DNA from 4 places in the Geobacillus stearothermophilus ATCC 12980 genome. Region 2 is predicted to be linked to each of the others. Evidence: riboswitches for the same ligand, from Rfam matches in the RefSeq annotation. Region 2 holds a riboswitch; each other region holds the start of a gene.
The links. Region 2 has a riboswitch for S-adenosylmethionine ahead of mtnW (2,3-diketo-5-methylthiopentyl-1-phosphate enolase). Riboswitches for the same ligand answer to the same signal wherever they lie in the genome.
Positions count from the first base shown of each region.

Region 1: linked by a shared signal. The riboswitch ahead of QSJ10_RS13190 (methionine ABC transporter ATP-binding protein) and the one ahead of mtnW (2,3-diketo-5-methylthiopentyl-1-phosphate enolase) in region 2 are both predicted to bind S-adenosylmethionine.
Region 3: linked by a shared signal. The riboswitch ahead of metK (methionine adenosyltransferase) and the one ahead of mtnW (2,3-diketo-5-methylthiopentyl-1-phosphate enolase) in region 2 are both predicted to bind S-adenosylmethionine.
Region 4: linked by a shared signal. The riboswitch ahead of QSJ10_RS02020 (phosphoadenylyl-sulfate reductase) and the one ahead of mtnW (2,3-diketo-5-methylthiopentyl-1-phosphate enolase) in region 2 are both predicted to bind S-adenosylmethionine.

Region 1 is NZ_CP128494.1:2,416,504-2,420,180, reverse strand. Features, by position in the region: gene QSJ10_RS13210 (DUF2553 family protein) at 1-20, shown strand, start outside; gene QSJ10_RS13205 (ribonuclease M5) at 192-551, shown strand; gene QSJ10_RS13200 (thioredoxin family protein) at 548-862, shown strand; gene QSJ10_RS13195 (hypothetical protein) at 1,016-1,360, shown strand; SAM riboswitch class I at 1,434-1,543, shown strand; gene QSJ10_RS13190 (methionine ABC transporter ATP-binding protein) at 1,632-2,660, shown strand; gene QSJ10_RS13185 (methionine ABC transporter permease) at 2,650-3,318, shown strand; gene QSJ10_RS13180 (MetQ/NlpA family ABC transporter substrate-binding protein) at 3,334-3,677, shown strand, end outside.
Region 2 is NZ_CP128494.1:783,437-787,113, reverse strand. Features, by position in the region: gene mtnX (2-hydroxy-3-keto-5-methylthiopentenyl-1-phosphate phosphatase) at 1-95, opposite strand, end outside; gene mtnW (2,3-diketo-5-methylthiopentyl-1-phosphate enolase) at 92-1,333, opposite strand; SAM riboswitch class I at 1,411-1,519, opposite strand; gene QSJ10_RS04265 (pyridoxal phosphate-dependent aminotransferase) at 1,659-2,837, opposite strand; gene QSJ10_RS04260 (carbon-nitrogen family hydrolase) at 2,934-3,677, shown strand, end outside.
Region 3 is NZ_CP128494.1:2,247,079-2,250,755, reverse strand. Features, by position in the region: gene pckA (phosphoenolpyruvate carboxykinase (ATP)) at 1-1,189, opposite strand, end outside; SAM riboswitch class I at 1,408-1,522, shown strand; gene metK (methionine adenosyltransferase) at 1,652-2,863, shown strand; gene QSJ10_RS12130 (gamma carbonic anhydrase) at 2,886-3,434, opposite strand.
Region 4 is NZ_CP128494.1:379,545-383,221, forward strand. Features, by position in the region: gene sat (sulfate adenylyltransferase) at 1-573, opposite strand, end outside; gene cysP (sulfate permease) at 605-1,678, opposite strand; gene QSJ10_RS02020 (phosphoadenylyl-sulfate reductase) at 1,694-2,401, opposite strand; SAM riboswitch class I at 2,524-2,630, opposite strand; gene QSJ10_RS02025 (DUF1128 domain-containing protein) at 2,758-2,982, opposite strand; gene QSJ10_RS02030 (low molecular weight protein-tyrosine-phosphatase) at 3,186-3,674, shown strand.

The DNA.
Region 1 (3,677 bases), 1.2 Mb from region 2:
TAGCGTGGAAAAACGGATAAAGCGAACAAATGGGAAAATTTGAAAATGGGTCACCGCTACCGTTGAACCGGATCAAAAATATGTCGACTGCGACGGGGAGGCGGGCTGGTGTTAGGAGGCAACGGCGGATGGCCGTTGCTTTTCTGTTGCCATACAATATTGTATCCTCATTCACGTTAGGTGGGTCGGACATGCGACAGGTGGAAAAAGTGATTATTGTGGAAGGGCGGTCAGATAAGGAAAAAGTGGCGGCCGTGCTGAACGAGCCGGTTGTCATCATTTGCACGAACGGCACGATCAGCGATGCGCGCCTTGAGGAGCTGGCCGATGAACTCGAAGGGCGGGATGTGTACGTGCTCGCCGATGCCGACGAGGCGGGGGAAAAATTGCGCCGGCAGTTCCGCCGGGTGTTTCCGGAAGCAGGGCATATTTACATTGACCGGGCGTATCGCGAAGTGGCCGCCGCCCCGATCTGGCATTTGGCGCATGTGCTGCTGCGCGCCCATTTTGACGTCCGTATCGAATCGTTCATGAGAGGAAGAGGCGAGTGAACACAATCGGTCGAAACGATATTAAGCGAATGGTGGAAGGGGAGCCGCTTCTCGCTCTTTCGTTGTATACCCCACTGTGCGGCACGTGCCAGTTGGCGAGGCGCATGCTTGTTGTCCTAGAACAATTGTTTCCGGACATACCGTTTTGCGAAACGGACATCAACTACATCCCCGAGCAGGCGGCGGCGTGGAAAATTGAAAGCGTTCCGTGCTTGCTTCTTTTCGCCGGCGGAGAGATCATCGGCAAATGGTATGCGTTCCATTCGGTCCCTTATTTGTACGAAGCAATCCGCGCCCGTTTGCCGCGTTGACGATCCGCCATTTTTTGACGCCGTTTGACACATTTCATGGGAAATGACAAAAACGGCGTTGGTTCGCCACGGCGGCTGTCGAGATTTTTGTAAAGGATTCTCCCCCTTCGGCATGGAAATAAAAGGACAAAGGAGATGGGGGGAGGATGCTCAATGGAAATGTGCGAGTTGGTAGGACAGTTTATGGAACGGATGCAAACGTTGCGCCATTTGTTGCCGATTTTGCCGGATGAGCAGCTGTATGTTCGCTTTGAAAGCGAGGAAGAGACCGCCATGGTGGCGCTCGGCAAGGAGCTTACTGCCGGAAGGGAACCTGATGAACGGAACGTCTTGACGGTGCACGGCTCCAAAAAAGCACTTTGCTCGCTTTTAGACGGCGAGCTGAAGCTGCAGCAGCTCGTCCGGCTGCGCGAAGTGCATGTATCGGGAAGCTTTCGTCATCTGTTGCTGCTTGAGTCGCTCCTCCATTTGGCTAAGCCATATCGGCATGTTGGGTGAAATTTTTATTGACAATGTTCGACACAAGGTGATACAATCACAGTTGTAGTCAATCGAATAGGCGATTGTTGCGCTCTTATCAAGAGAGGTGGAGGGATGTGCCCAATGAAGCCCGGCAACCGTCAGCGCGTGCGCTGAAAAGGTGCCAATTCACACAAAGCGGCCTGCTTTGAGAGATAAGAGACGGAATGGTGCACAATACCTTTCTGTTCTCTGCGGGCAGAAAGGTTTTCTTTTTGCGCTCCGCCGCCTTGGGGAGGAAGGTGAAACGATGATTACACTCGAACATGTGACAAAGATCTATCAAGCGGCTAACGGCTCAGTCACGGCCGTCGACAATGTGTCGCTTGAGATTCGCGAAGGGGAAATTTTCGGCATTATCGGCTACAGCGGCGCGGGGAAAAGTACGCTCATCCGCTTGCTCAATGGGCTCGAGAAGCCGACGGGCGGCCGGGTGGTCGTCGCCGGCCGCGACATGGGGCGCATCAAAGGGCGGGAGCTGCGCAAGGCGCGTCAAGAGATCGGGATGATTTTCCAACATTTCAACTTGCTTTGGTCGCGCACAGTGCGGGAAAACATTGCGTTTCCGCTCGAGATTGCGGGTGTTCCGAAAGCGGAGCGGCAAAAACGGGTCGATGAATTGATCGAGCTCGTCGGGCTCACGGGGCGGGAAGAGGCGTATCCGTCGCAGTTGAGCGGCGGGCAAAAGCAGCGTGTCGGCATTGCCCGGGCGCTCGCCAACAACCCGAAAGTGCTGCTTTGCGACGAGGCGACATCGGCGTTGGACCCGCAGACGACCGATGCGATTTTGGACTTGCTCGTTGACATCAACAAGCGGCTCGGGCTGACGATCGTGCTGATCACCCATGAAATGCACGTCATCCGCAAAATTTGCGACCGCGTCGCCGTGATGGAAAACGGCAAAATCGTTGAGCAAGGCGACGTGTTGCACGTGTTCCGCAACCCGCAGCAGCCGATCACGAAGCGGTTCGTCAAGCAGCTCGTCGAGCCGGAAGAGACGGAAGAGGCGATTTCCCATTTGTTTGGCCAATACCCGAGCGGGCTGATCGCGCAGCTGACGTTTGTCGGCGCGGCGGCCGGCCAGCCGCTCATCAGCCAGGTCGTGCGGCAATTTGCCGTCGATATGAATATTTTGCAAGGGAAAATTTCGCAAACCCATCAAGGCGCTTATGGGGTGCTGTTTGTGCACATCAATGGGGCGGCGGATGAAATTGACCGGGCGCTTGGCTACATTCAAAGCCAGCAGGTGGCGGTGGAGGTGATTCACGATGCTCGCTAACCTCCTGCCGAACGTCCAATGGGAGACGATGTGGGCGGCGACGGTCGAGACGCTGTATATGACGGGAGTGGCGGTGGCGGCCACTTTCGTTCTCGGAATCGTTCTTGGCTTGCTTCTATTTTTGACAGCGAAGGGCAACCTATGGGAAAACCGGTTTGTCAATACCGTGATTGCGGCGTTTGTGAACATTTTCCGCTCCATTCCGTTTATTATTTTGATCATTTTGCTCATTCCGTTTACCACCTGGCTTGTTGGGACGATGCTTGGCGCCAATGCGGCGCTGCCGGCTTTGGTCATTGGGGCCGCGCCGTTTTACGCCCGCATGGTGGAGATTGCCCTTCGCGAAATTGATAAAGGCGTCATCGAAGCAGCCCAAGCGATGGGCGCCTCAACGTGGACGATCATTTGGAAAGTGCTGCTGCCGGAGTCATTGCCGGCGCTTGTCTCCGGCATTACGGTGACGGCGGTGTCGCTCGTCAGCTATACAGCGATGGCTGGAGCCATCGGCGCCGGCGGGCTTGGGAACTTGGCGTATTTGGAAGGGTTCCAGCGCAACCATAACGATGTGACATTTGTCGCAACCGTATTGGTGTTGGTCATTGTATTTATCATTCAGCTGATCGGTGACTTTGTCACTTCGAAAATCGATAAACGATAAAGGGGGAAACAACTGATGAAGAAATGGTTGGGTATGTTGCTCGCCGCCATTCTCGTGCTCGCTTTGGCGGCATGCGGCGGCAACAATAACGACAACGCGGAAGGCGGCAAAGACGGCAAATTGGTGAAGTTGAAAGTCGGTGCGTCGAACGTGCCGCATGCGGAAATTTTGGAAAAAGCGAAACCGATTTTGAAGAAAAAAGGCATCGACTTGGAGATCATTACGTTCCAAGATTACATCTTGCCGAACAAAGCGCTGGCTGAGAAGCAAATCGACGCCAACTATTTCCAACACATTCCGTATTTGGAATCGCAAAAGAAAGAGTACGGCTATGATTTCGTCAACGCCGGCGGCATTCA
Region 2 (3,677 bases):
TCCGGCGGGGCGAACTGTTTCATAATCGCGATGATGTTGTCGTTTTCCGTGATCGTGCCGTCAAAATCGCAAAAAAGAACGAGTTGTTTCGTCATGCTTCCACCTCAATAGCGCCCCAGCGGTCGATCGCCTTTTGCAGCGCCTCGTTGTCTTTCGCCGCTTCACGAAGCGGACGGCCGACCAGCGCTGCGTCGATGGCGGCGCGAAACGCCTTTCCGCCGCCGATCGCCCCGTCCGGGTGGCCGTGGATGCCGCCGCCGGCGTTGACGACGCTGTCAAGGCCAAAATCGCGGACAAGGAGCGGCACCAAGCCCGGATGGATGCCGGCCGATGGCACTGGAAACGCCCGGGCAAACGGCTCTTGTTCATCGGTCAGCGCCCGGGCGATGCCAAGCGCCTGCTCGCGCTCCAAGGCGACGCTGCCGTACGGCGACGGGAACAGAACAAAGTCGGCGCCGGCAAGCCGCAAAAGCTTTCCAAGCAAGAGCGACGGGGCGACGCCGTAAAACTCCGACGGCGTGATCGCGCCGCTGAACGCCGGGTGGGCCATGATCGGAACGGAAATCTCTTCATCTTCCCGCAACCCTTGTAGGACGTCCAATCCATAGGCGAACACGTTGAACAACAGCACATCGGCGCCAAGCTCAGCCGCCCGTTTCGCTTTTTCTTTCAGTTCAAACGTTTTGCCGGTCAAGTTGACGGCATACAGCGTCCGCTTGCCTGTTTGTTCGTACACCTCTTCGAGCGCCGCTTTGCCTTCTGTAATGCGCTTCGCAAATGGCAGACGATCGCTGTCAAACAAAATTTCGTCATCTTTGACCAAGTCAACGCCGCCAAGCGCTTGCTTTTTCAACTCTGATGTCAAATACGCCAAATCGCGGCCAACGATGCCCTTGAAAATGCTCATCAACAGCGGGCGGTCGTACACTCCGACCTTTTCGCGAATGCCGGCGATGCCAAAGCGCGGCCCCGGAAACTGCCGCTTCCATTCTTCCGGAAATTCCAAATCAAGCAACCGCACTTCCCCGTCAAGCGACAGCTTGCCGAACGTCGTCACCAACAATGCTGGCAAATCGGCGCTGAAGTTGACGGTCGGGTAAGCGATTTTGACGATTGCCCGCTTCAACCGCTTGCCGAAATAGGCGTTTACCCGCTCGCTCTCGCCAAGCTCTTCGATCGCAACGACTTCCCCTTTATGCTTGCGAAGCTGGTCTTGCTCTAGCTGCGGCAAGTCGGTCCATGTGCCGACTGTCAAGCCGAGCGCGATTCCTTCCGCTTTTTGGCGAATATCGTGTTCATCATGAAGCAAATACGTCGCAATGACTGCACTCATCGTCCATCCCTCTTTCAATATATGGCGAAATAAAAAAGCCCCTTCCTAAGAAGAGGCGTCATTCATTCATGGCGCTCTTCTTATCTCCCAGCGTTTCCGCTGCAAGAATTAGCACCGTGCTTAGCGTGCGCCAAGCCGGTTGCCGGGCTTCATTGGGCTCGTCCCTCCGCCTGCTCTTGATAAGAAAGCCTGCTCGTTTATGCACTTGTCAAACGATTGGCAAATTTACTTTGAATTATGACAGCCTTTGCCGCCGTTGTCAATTATTTTTTTAAAATAGCCTGGTCAACGTTGTCCCGTCAACGGTTCATTGCCGCTCTTTTTTTCAAAACAATCCGAGCCGGCCGATCCGCTCCGCCGCTTCGCGAAGCCGCGCTTCATCGGTCAACAATCCAACGCGCACATACCCTTCGCCGTGTTTTCCAAAACCGATGCCTGGGGCGACGGCGACGTGCGCCCGCTCAAGCAACAGATCGGCAAATTCGGCGGATGATGCGCCTTTTGGCAACGGAAGCCAGGCGAAAAATGATCCAGACGGCGCCGGCGCTTCCCATCCGATCGTCGCGCGCAAAGCATGAATAAACGTATTGCGGCGCGCCTCGTACAAGGCAACGAGCTCCGCGACGCAGTCTTGCGGGCCGAGGAGCGCAGCTGCCGCCGCTTCTTGGACGGCGCCGAACAAGCTGACGTACAAATGATCTTGCAACAACTCAATGGCACGGATGATCCGCTCATTGCCGACAGCGAACGCCACGCGCCAGCCGGCCATATTGTACGTTTTCGAGAACGTGTAGATTTCAACGCCAATGTCTTTCGCCCCGTCCACTTCTAGAAAGCTGACCGGCTTTTGGCCGTCAAAGCCGACCGCGCCATAGGCAAAATCATGCACAACGGCTATGCCGTACTTTTCCGCAAATGCCACCGTTTCAGCAAAAAACTCCTTCGTCGCCGTCGCGCCGGTCGGGTTGTTCGGATAGTTTAAAAACATCAGTTTCGCCCGGTCGGCCGCCGCCCTGGGAATGGCCGAATAATCCGGCAGAAACTCATTCTCCGCGACAAGCGGCATCATTTCCATCCGCGCGCGGGCGAGCGCGATTCCCGACCAATAGTCCGGATAACCCGGGTCCGGGACGAGCACGACATCGCCCGGGTTGACGAGGCAAAGCGGCAGCTCGACAAGCCCGGCTTTGCCGCCGAACAAGATGGCGACCTCGCGGGCCGGGTCGATCGTCACCCCGTACTCGCGCGCGTAAAACGCCGCTACGGCTTTTTTCAAAAACGAGTAGCCTTGAAACGGCGAATATTTATGGTATTTCGGATTGGCCGCCGCCCGCTGCATCGCCTCGACGATATGCTTTGGCGTCGGCTGATCCGGATTGCCCTGCCCTAAGTTGATCACATCATAACCCGCCTTGATCTTCGCACCGACTTTCGCCACGAGCGAGGCGAAAAACTGCTTCGGCAGCTGTTCAAGCAGTTCGGAAAAGGGAAATTCGATCGTCATCGTCCACACCTTCTCAAACATTCTTGAAATTCTAGTGCAACATCATATATCGTTAAAAGCAAAATGTAAAGAAAATTTTTTCCGAGGTGAACGCTCATGACGATCCGCATCGCCTGCCTGCAGCTTGACATTGCATTTGGCGATCCAGCAAAAAACGAACAGCAAGCCGAACAGGCCGTGGAATCCGCTGCCAAAGACGGCGCTGACATCATCGTGCTGCCAGAGTTATGGACGACCGGCTACGATTTGACGCGCCTGGATGAAATTGCCGACGAAGGCGCCGAACGGGCGAAGGCGCTCGCTTCCCGATTGGCGCAAACGTACGGCGTCCATTTCGTCGCCGGTTCGGTCGCCAAAAAAACAGCCGCCGGCGTGACAAACACGATGATCGTGGCCAACCGCCATGGCCAAATCGTCGGCGAATACAGCAAGCTTCACCTGTTCCAATTGATGGATGAACATTTGTATTTGCAGCCGGGAAACGAGCCAGGCTTGTTCTCGCTTGACGGGCTGCCGTGCGCTGGGGTCATTTGCTATGACATCCGATTTCCGGAGTGGATTCGCGCCCATGCGTTGGCCGGAGCGGAAGTGCTGTTTGTCGTCGCCGAATGGCCGCTTCCCCGCCTTCACCATTGGCGGACGCTCCTGATGGCGCGGGCGATTGAAAACCAATGCTATGTCGTCGCTTGCAATCGGGCCGGACGAGACCCGAACAACGTGTTCGCCGGCCATTCGCTCATCATCGACCCGTGGGGCGAAATTATCGCCGAGGCGGACGAGAAGCCGGGCATTCTCTCGGCCGACATCGATCCCTCGCTCGTTGCGGACGTCCGCGCACGC
Region 3 (3,677 bases), 1.4 Mb from region 2:
GTGCGCCGAAGCACGTTGAGAACGTTGCTTCCGGTTCGGTGACGCCGCGTTCGGTGCCGGCGAGCTTGCTTGTGTAGCCGCTTAAGAAATGGTACATCGCCTGTTCGCGCGTCAGCTTGCTGATCGGCGGCAGGACGCCGAACGCATCGGCTGTCAAAAACACGATCGTGGACGGATGGCCGGCGACGCTCGGGTCGATGATGTTTTGGATCGCCTGAAGCGGGTAGGCGGCGCGTGTGTTTTCCGTCAGCGTGCCGTCGTCGTAATTCGGCACCCGCGTCGCGTCATCGAGAACGACGTTTTCGAGCACCGCGCCGAAGCCGATGGCGTCAAAAATTTGCGGCTCTTTCTCGCGCGATAGCTTGATGCATTTCGCATAGCAGCCGCCTTCGATGTTGAAAATGCCGCGGCTTGACCAACCGTGTTCGTCATCGCCGATCAAGCGGCGGTTCGGGTCGGTCGAGAGCGTCGTTTTTCCCGTTCCCGACAAGCCGAAAAAGAGGGCGACGTCGCCTTCCTGCCCGACGTTGGCCGAGCAGTGCATCGGCAGGATGCCTTGTTCCGGCAGCACATAGTTCATGACCGAGAAAATCGATTTTTTCATTTCGCCGGCATACTCGGTGCCGCCGATCAACACGGTGCGCCGTTCAAACGAGATGATGATGAACGCTTCCGAGCGCGTCCCGTCCACCTTCGGGTCGGCTTTAAAGTTCGGCGCGCAAATGACGGTGAATTGCGGCTCGTGCGCGGCGAGCTCCTCGGCGCTCGGGCGGATGAACAGCTGATGGACGAACAAGTTGTGCCAGGCGAATTCGTTGACGACTTGAATCGGCAGCCGGTATTTCGGATCGGCGCCGGCAAAGCCTTTAAAGACGAACAGTTCATCTTGTTTCATTAAATAATCGAGCACTTTGTCGTACAGTTTATCAAACGTCTCCGGAGACATCGGCTGGTTGACCGCGCCCCAGTCGATCGTTTGCTTCGTTGACGGTTCTTCGACGATGTATTTGTCTTTCGGCGACCGCCCTGTGTACTTGCCGGTTGTCACCGCGACGGCTCCGGTGTGGGTCAGCCGTCCTTCGTTCCGTTGCAGGACTTTCTCGACGAGCTCGGCGACGGACAATTGGTGATGTACGTACGGTTTTTGTAGCAATAAATCAAGCTTATTCGTCATGTTTGCGATCCCCATATTCAAAACCCGCCTTCTTTTTGTAATCACTCTTGAAAATAGTATAACACATTTTTATTAATAGTCCATACTAATTGTGTGGGTTTTTCAAACTTTATTTTGCCCAATGTGTCGATTTCCTTGAGGAAAGAATTTTCGCGGCTGGAAATGATAAAAAATGAATTTTGATAGTTGACTTTGCCGATTCCGTTGCGATAAGATAAGTCATTGAACGGATACTCTTATCCCGAGCCGGTGGAGGGACAGGCCCGATGAAGCCCAGCAACCGTCACAACTGGACATGTGTGAAATGGTGCTAACCTGTGGCAAGGCGCAGTCCTTGAACGATAAGAGTGAAAGGAAGCAATACGATTGCCATGACCTTTCCTCAGCCGTTACAGGAAAGGTTTTTTATATTGCGAAGGGAAAAAGGGAAATGAGTTCCGTGTCGCCACATCATGCCAAGAGGAGGAAACAAACCGAATGTCAGCCAAACGCCGCTTGTTTACTTCAGAGTCTGTGACGGAAGGACATCCGGATAAAATTTGCGACCAAATTTCTGACGCCATTTTGGATGCGATTTTGGAAAAAGATCCAAACGCCCGCGTCGCCTGCGAAACGAGCGTCACGACCGGGCTGGTGCTCGTGAGCGGGGAAATCACGACATCAACATACGTGGACATTCCGCGCATCGTCCGCGATACGATCCGGGAGATCGGCTACACGCGCGCCAAATACGGATTTGACGCTGATACGTGCGCGGTGCTGACGTCGATTGACGAACAATCGCCGGACATTGCGATGGGGGTGGATCGGGCGCTCGAGGCGCGCGAAGGTCAGATGACTGATGAGGAAATTGAAGCGATCGGCGCCGGCGACCAAGGATTGATGTTTGGGTTCGCCTGCAATGAGACGGAAGAATTGATGCCGCTGCCGATTTCGCTTGCGCACCGCTTGGCGCGCCGATTGGCGGAAGTGCGTAAAACGGACGTCTTGCCGTACTTGCGGCCGGACGGGAAAACGCAAGTGACGATCGAATACGATGAAAACGGCAAACCGGTGCGCGTCGATACGATCGTCGTTTCCGCGCAGCACCATCCGGAAATTACGCAAGAGCAAATCGAGCGCGACATTAAAGAGCAGGTCATCAAGCCGGTCGTGCCCGCGGAGCTGCTTGATGAGAACACGAACTATTTCATCAACCCGACAGGACGGTTTGTCATCGGCGGTCCGCAAGGGGATGCTGGGTTGACGGGGCGCAAAATCATCGTCGATACGTACGGCGGCTACGCCCGCCACGGCGGTGGCGCGTTCTCGGGCAAAGATCCGACGAAAGTCGACCGCTCGGCAGCGTATGCGGCCCGCTATGTCGCGAAAAACATCGTCGCGGCAGGACTGGCCGACAAATGCGAAGTGCAGCTCGCCTACGCGATCGGCGTCGCCCGTCCGGTATCGATTTCCATTGATACGTTCGGCACCGGCAAAGTGTCGGAAGACATTTTGATTGAGGTCGTGCGCAGCAACTTCGATCTCCGCCCGGCGGGCATCATCAAAATGCTTGACCTGCGCCGCCCGATTTACAAACAGACGGCTGCTTACGGCCATTTTGGGCGTACGGACATCGACTTGCCGTGGGAGCGCACTGATAAAGCGACGACGCTGAGAGAACAAGCGCTGGCGCTGGCGGACAAGTGATGAAAGAAAAAGAGCTGCCTGATCACGGTAGCTCTTTTTTGTCGGCGCACGATGTCCGCTGTTGCTGCAGCGCTTTGTAATACTGCCCTTTCTCGACATATTCGCGGCGGATGCGCTCCATTTCGCGGATATCGTCTTCCGTCAGTTCGCGGACGACTTTCGCCGGTCGGCCGAGGGCGAGCGTGTTGGGTGGAATTTTTTTGCCCGGCGGCACTAAACTGCCGGCGCCGATAAACGCGCCTTCCCCGATTTCCGCGCGGTCCAAAATGATTGAGCCCATGCCGATGAGCGCGTTTTTGCGAACGATGGCGCTGTGCAAAATGACTTGATGGCCGACCGTCACCCCGTCCTCAATGATAAGCGGATTGTTTGGACTTTGATGCAAAATTGAGTTATCTTGAATATTGACCCGGTTGCCAATCACCGTTGGTGCCACATCGCCGCGAATGACGGTATTGAACCAAATGCTTGTCTCTTCGCCGATCACGACATCGCCGGTGATCGTCACATAGTCGGCGATAAAGGCGGAGGCGGCAATTTGCGGCGTTTTGCCTTTGTATGGGTAAATCATGGGCGTTCGTTCCTTTCTGTTGCAAAATCGATCGTTCACCATGTATTGTACAACGCTGCGTCCAAATCGCCAACGAAAGCGAGCGCGCCTAATCGGGATTGGTGAAAAACGTTTCGTTTCGCCCGATGAGTGGTTGGGATCGGGGAAGAAGATCCGATTTCACAAAGCTTCTCAACGTGAGAAGAACCGTTGTTGAGCGGCTTTTTCATTCCGTCGCCAACCCTTTTATGATTTGCCCCGGCC
Region 4 (3,677 bases), 400 kb from region 2:
CGGGTTGCGTGTTTGGAAGCCGACGACGGTATTCCAGCCGAGTTCGGCAAATCGTTTCCGCGTTTCGGCCGGATCGAAATAAAACGGAGCAAACTGGCCTTTGTCGGTCCGTTTGACGAGCGTAACCGCTCCGCCGACGTACACATCTGGTTTTTCAAACAGCTTGCGCACGCCCGGGTGAGCGAGTTCATCGGTTTTATAGACGAGCTTGGCTTCTTTCGTTTTATCCGGGCGGTAAATATCGGCGATTTCAATGACGCCGTAGACGTCGCCGCCATAAACGAGTTTCGCTTTGTCGCCGACAGTGAGTTCACTCGCTTTTTCTTCCGTCACCGCCAGCGTGATCGGAATGCTCCAGACAGTGCCATCAGCGAGGCGCATCGTTTCTACGACCGCATCGTAATCGGCTTTCGTTAAAAACCCGGTGAGCGGGCTGTAGGCGCCTGTGCCGATCAGCTCAAGGTCGCTTAGTTCGGCTTTGGACAGCTCGATCGTTTTCGTTGCTTCATCGATTGGGTAATCCGGATTCCAACGGTTGATCAATGTGCCGCCATGCGGAATGCTCAAACTCATGTTCATAACCTCCTAGATTGATAGATGTTCATTAAATGCCGCCGCCATGTTCATGAAGCGAACGCTCTTCTTCGGCGACTGTTTTTTTTAAGCTGATGACGCCAAGCGTCGCCAGGCAGACGCTGAAGATGGCAATCACCGTGTAAACATCGCTGTCAAGCAACAGTTTCACAAGGCTGTACGAAATGACAAGGGAAAATATTGGCGAAACAAACCACACTTTCAACAGTTGCACGACAATCCGCTTTTGCCAAATCGACATCCCGCTTTTCGCCGTGCCGATGCCGATGATCGCCGATGTCGTAATCTGCGTAAGCGGAACAGGCAAACCAAACAGCGACGAAATGATGACGAGCACGGCTCCCGTGCCGGAAATGGCGATTCCTTCAAACGGGGAGAAGTTTGTAATTTTCTTTCCGTTTGTTTCTAACACGCGATGCCCAAGCAACAGGGCGCCGGCAGCGACAAACAAGCCGCCGAAGATAGTTGCCGGCCCGACCGCCATCAGCCCGGCGCCGACGAGCGGCCCGACGGCATTGGCCACATTGTTCATGCCGGCGGAAAACGCCTCGAGAAAGCCCGTGACAACGAGCAAGGCCATGAATGTTTTTTGCCAGCGCCCTTGTTCAAGCTGCGGATATTTTCGCTTGAGCGTCAAAAACCATTTGCCGACAGCCAGCGTAAACGAAAAGGCGACGATCGGGATCACGATCCATACCGACACGATAAACAGCAGCTTATGAAAGTACAACGCCTGATAGGCGATGCCAACGCCGACGACTGATCCAACGGTGATCTCGCTCGTCGAGAGCGGAATGCCCATGATGTTCGCCGCAAAAAGTGAAATGGCCGCCGCCGTTAAAATGATGACGACGATTTTGACGGTGAGGATCGAAGACGGAATAATGCCCGACCCGATCGTTTTCACTACTTCTCCGCCGCCAAGGCTGCCGAGAAACACGCCGATGCCGCAAAGAAGGAGGGCCATCGACTTTTTCGGAATGGCGCCCGACCCGTACGCGACGCCCATCGAGGCGGCCGCGCCGCTCGCCCCGATGTTCATGGCGAAGAAAAAGGACACAATAAAGGCAATGGCAAGGAGCATATCGTTGTTCTCCCCTTATGTGAGATGGAGCCCGCACTCCGTTTTCCCCTGGCCGGCCCAGCGCCCGGAGCGCAAATCGTTCGGATCCGATGCCGGCGCTGTGCAAGGGGCGCAGCCGATGCTCGGGTAGCCCCGGTCATGGAGCACGTTGTACGGAAGACCTTGTTTATATACGTAATTCCAAACGTCTTTCCACGTCCAATGAATGAGCGGGCACACTTTAATGGAGCGGAATTTGTCGTCTTTATTGATGTACTCGACATGGCGCCGCGTCGGCGACTGTTCGCGGCGCAAGCCGGAAATCCAGGCGGTGACGCCGGTCAAGACTTCCCGCAGCGGAATGACTTTGCGCAACTCACAGCATTTGTTCGGATCGCGTTTCCATAGTTCATCGCCGAACTGTGCAGCCTGCTCCTCCAGCGTCAAGTGCGGCTGTTTCATCACGATGCGGAGCGACGGGTATTTTTCCTGTACGTTCGCGATCGTGTCGTACGTCTCTTGGAAATGCATCCCTGTATCCAAAAAGACGATTTCCGCATCCGGCTTGACTTGGAAAATCAAATCAATGAGCACAATCCCTTCAATGCCAAAACTGCACGCATAGACAATGTCATCGCCGTATTCGCGGTACGCCCAAGCAAGGACAGCCAACGCCCCTTTCGTTTCATCATCGGACGGAAAAGACGGTTTTTCGGCCGTTTCCCATTGGTCATATGTGAGCATCGTTTCCCCCTCCTTAAAAAACAAAGAAAATCAACATAATTAGTCGGATATTCATCCGGCAACGGGCAGCCTGGCGATAAAAACGCCCCTTCCATTTCGGAAAGAGCGGAAGAACGAGGGACGCCTTATCTTCCAAAATGGATCCCATTTTGCTGGAATTAGCACCTTGCCAAACGCGGCAGGTTGCCGGAGTTCATCGGGCCAGTCCCTCCCCCGCTCTTGATAAGCGTATGTAATTTATATTGATTAAATTTTAACACAATTGGCGCTAATGTCAATCCTAGTTTTTCGATAGGAATTTTTTTATATACATAGGCAGCTTCGCGATGCTTCCATCCGGTGACGGAAGGAGAGGATTACCGCTTGCGCAGGCTTCCGAGCTCCTCAACAATGGCCTGTATTTCGCTTGAACTGAACGTTTCACGCTTCATGACCATGTCGTAAATGTCTTTCAGTTCGTCATACCATGCCTCGGAAAAATGGGCCGGCTTAATCGCATCAAAATTGAGCACTTTTAATTTTTTCTTCAGTTGTTCAACGATATATTCGACGTTTTCTGCGGACGGTTTCGATAAATCCATGGTTTCGCTCCTTTCGTGGCAGGTTATCATGTATTGTACCACACCGGCGGTGAAAAAGGGGAGAGGCAATATAGTCCGCGCCAGCGTTAGGTGGTAAAATATAGGTGCATGTGCACGAGCTGCTAGAAAGCAGCTATCAAGCGCTTGGATGAAAAGGGAAAACTAATGCCAAGAAAACGGGATGGAAAGGAGTGGCTGCTTCGATGGTCAAAGTGTTGTTTGTTTGCCTCGGCAACATTTGCCGTTCGCCGATGGCGGAAGCGGTATTCCGTCATTTGGTGAACGAACGGGGGCTTGACGGACAGATTGTCGTTGATTCAGCGGGAACGGGCAGCTGGCATGTCGGGGAGCCGCCGCATGAGGGGACAAGGCGGATTTTGAGTGAAAACGACATTGACTATTCCGGCATCCGCGCCCGGCAAGTCGGGCGCCGCGACTTGGAGGAATTTGATTACATCATCGCCATGGACGCCGCCAATTTGAGCGATTTGCGCCGGCTCGCCGGGCCGAATTCGCCGGCGGTGATCGCCCGGCTGCTTGATTTTGTCCCGGATCGGGAAAAAGACGATGTGCCGGATCCGTATTATACCGGGAATTTTGCCGAAGTGTACCGCTTGATTCGCTCCGGCTGCGAGCATTTGCTTGACGCGATCGTCCGCGATCATCGGCTGGCCCCTAGGGAAAGAAAATGATGA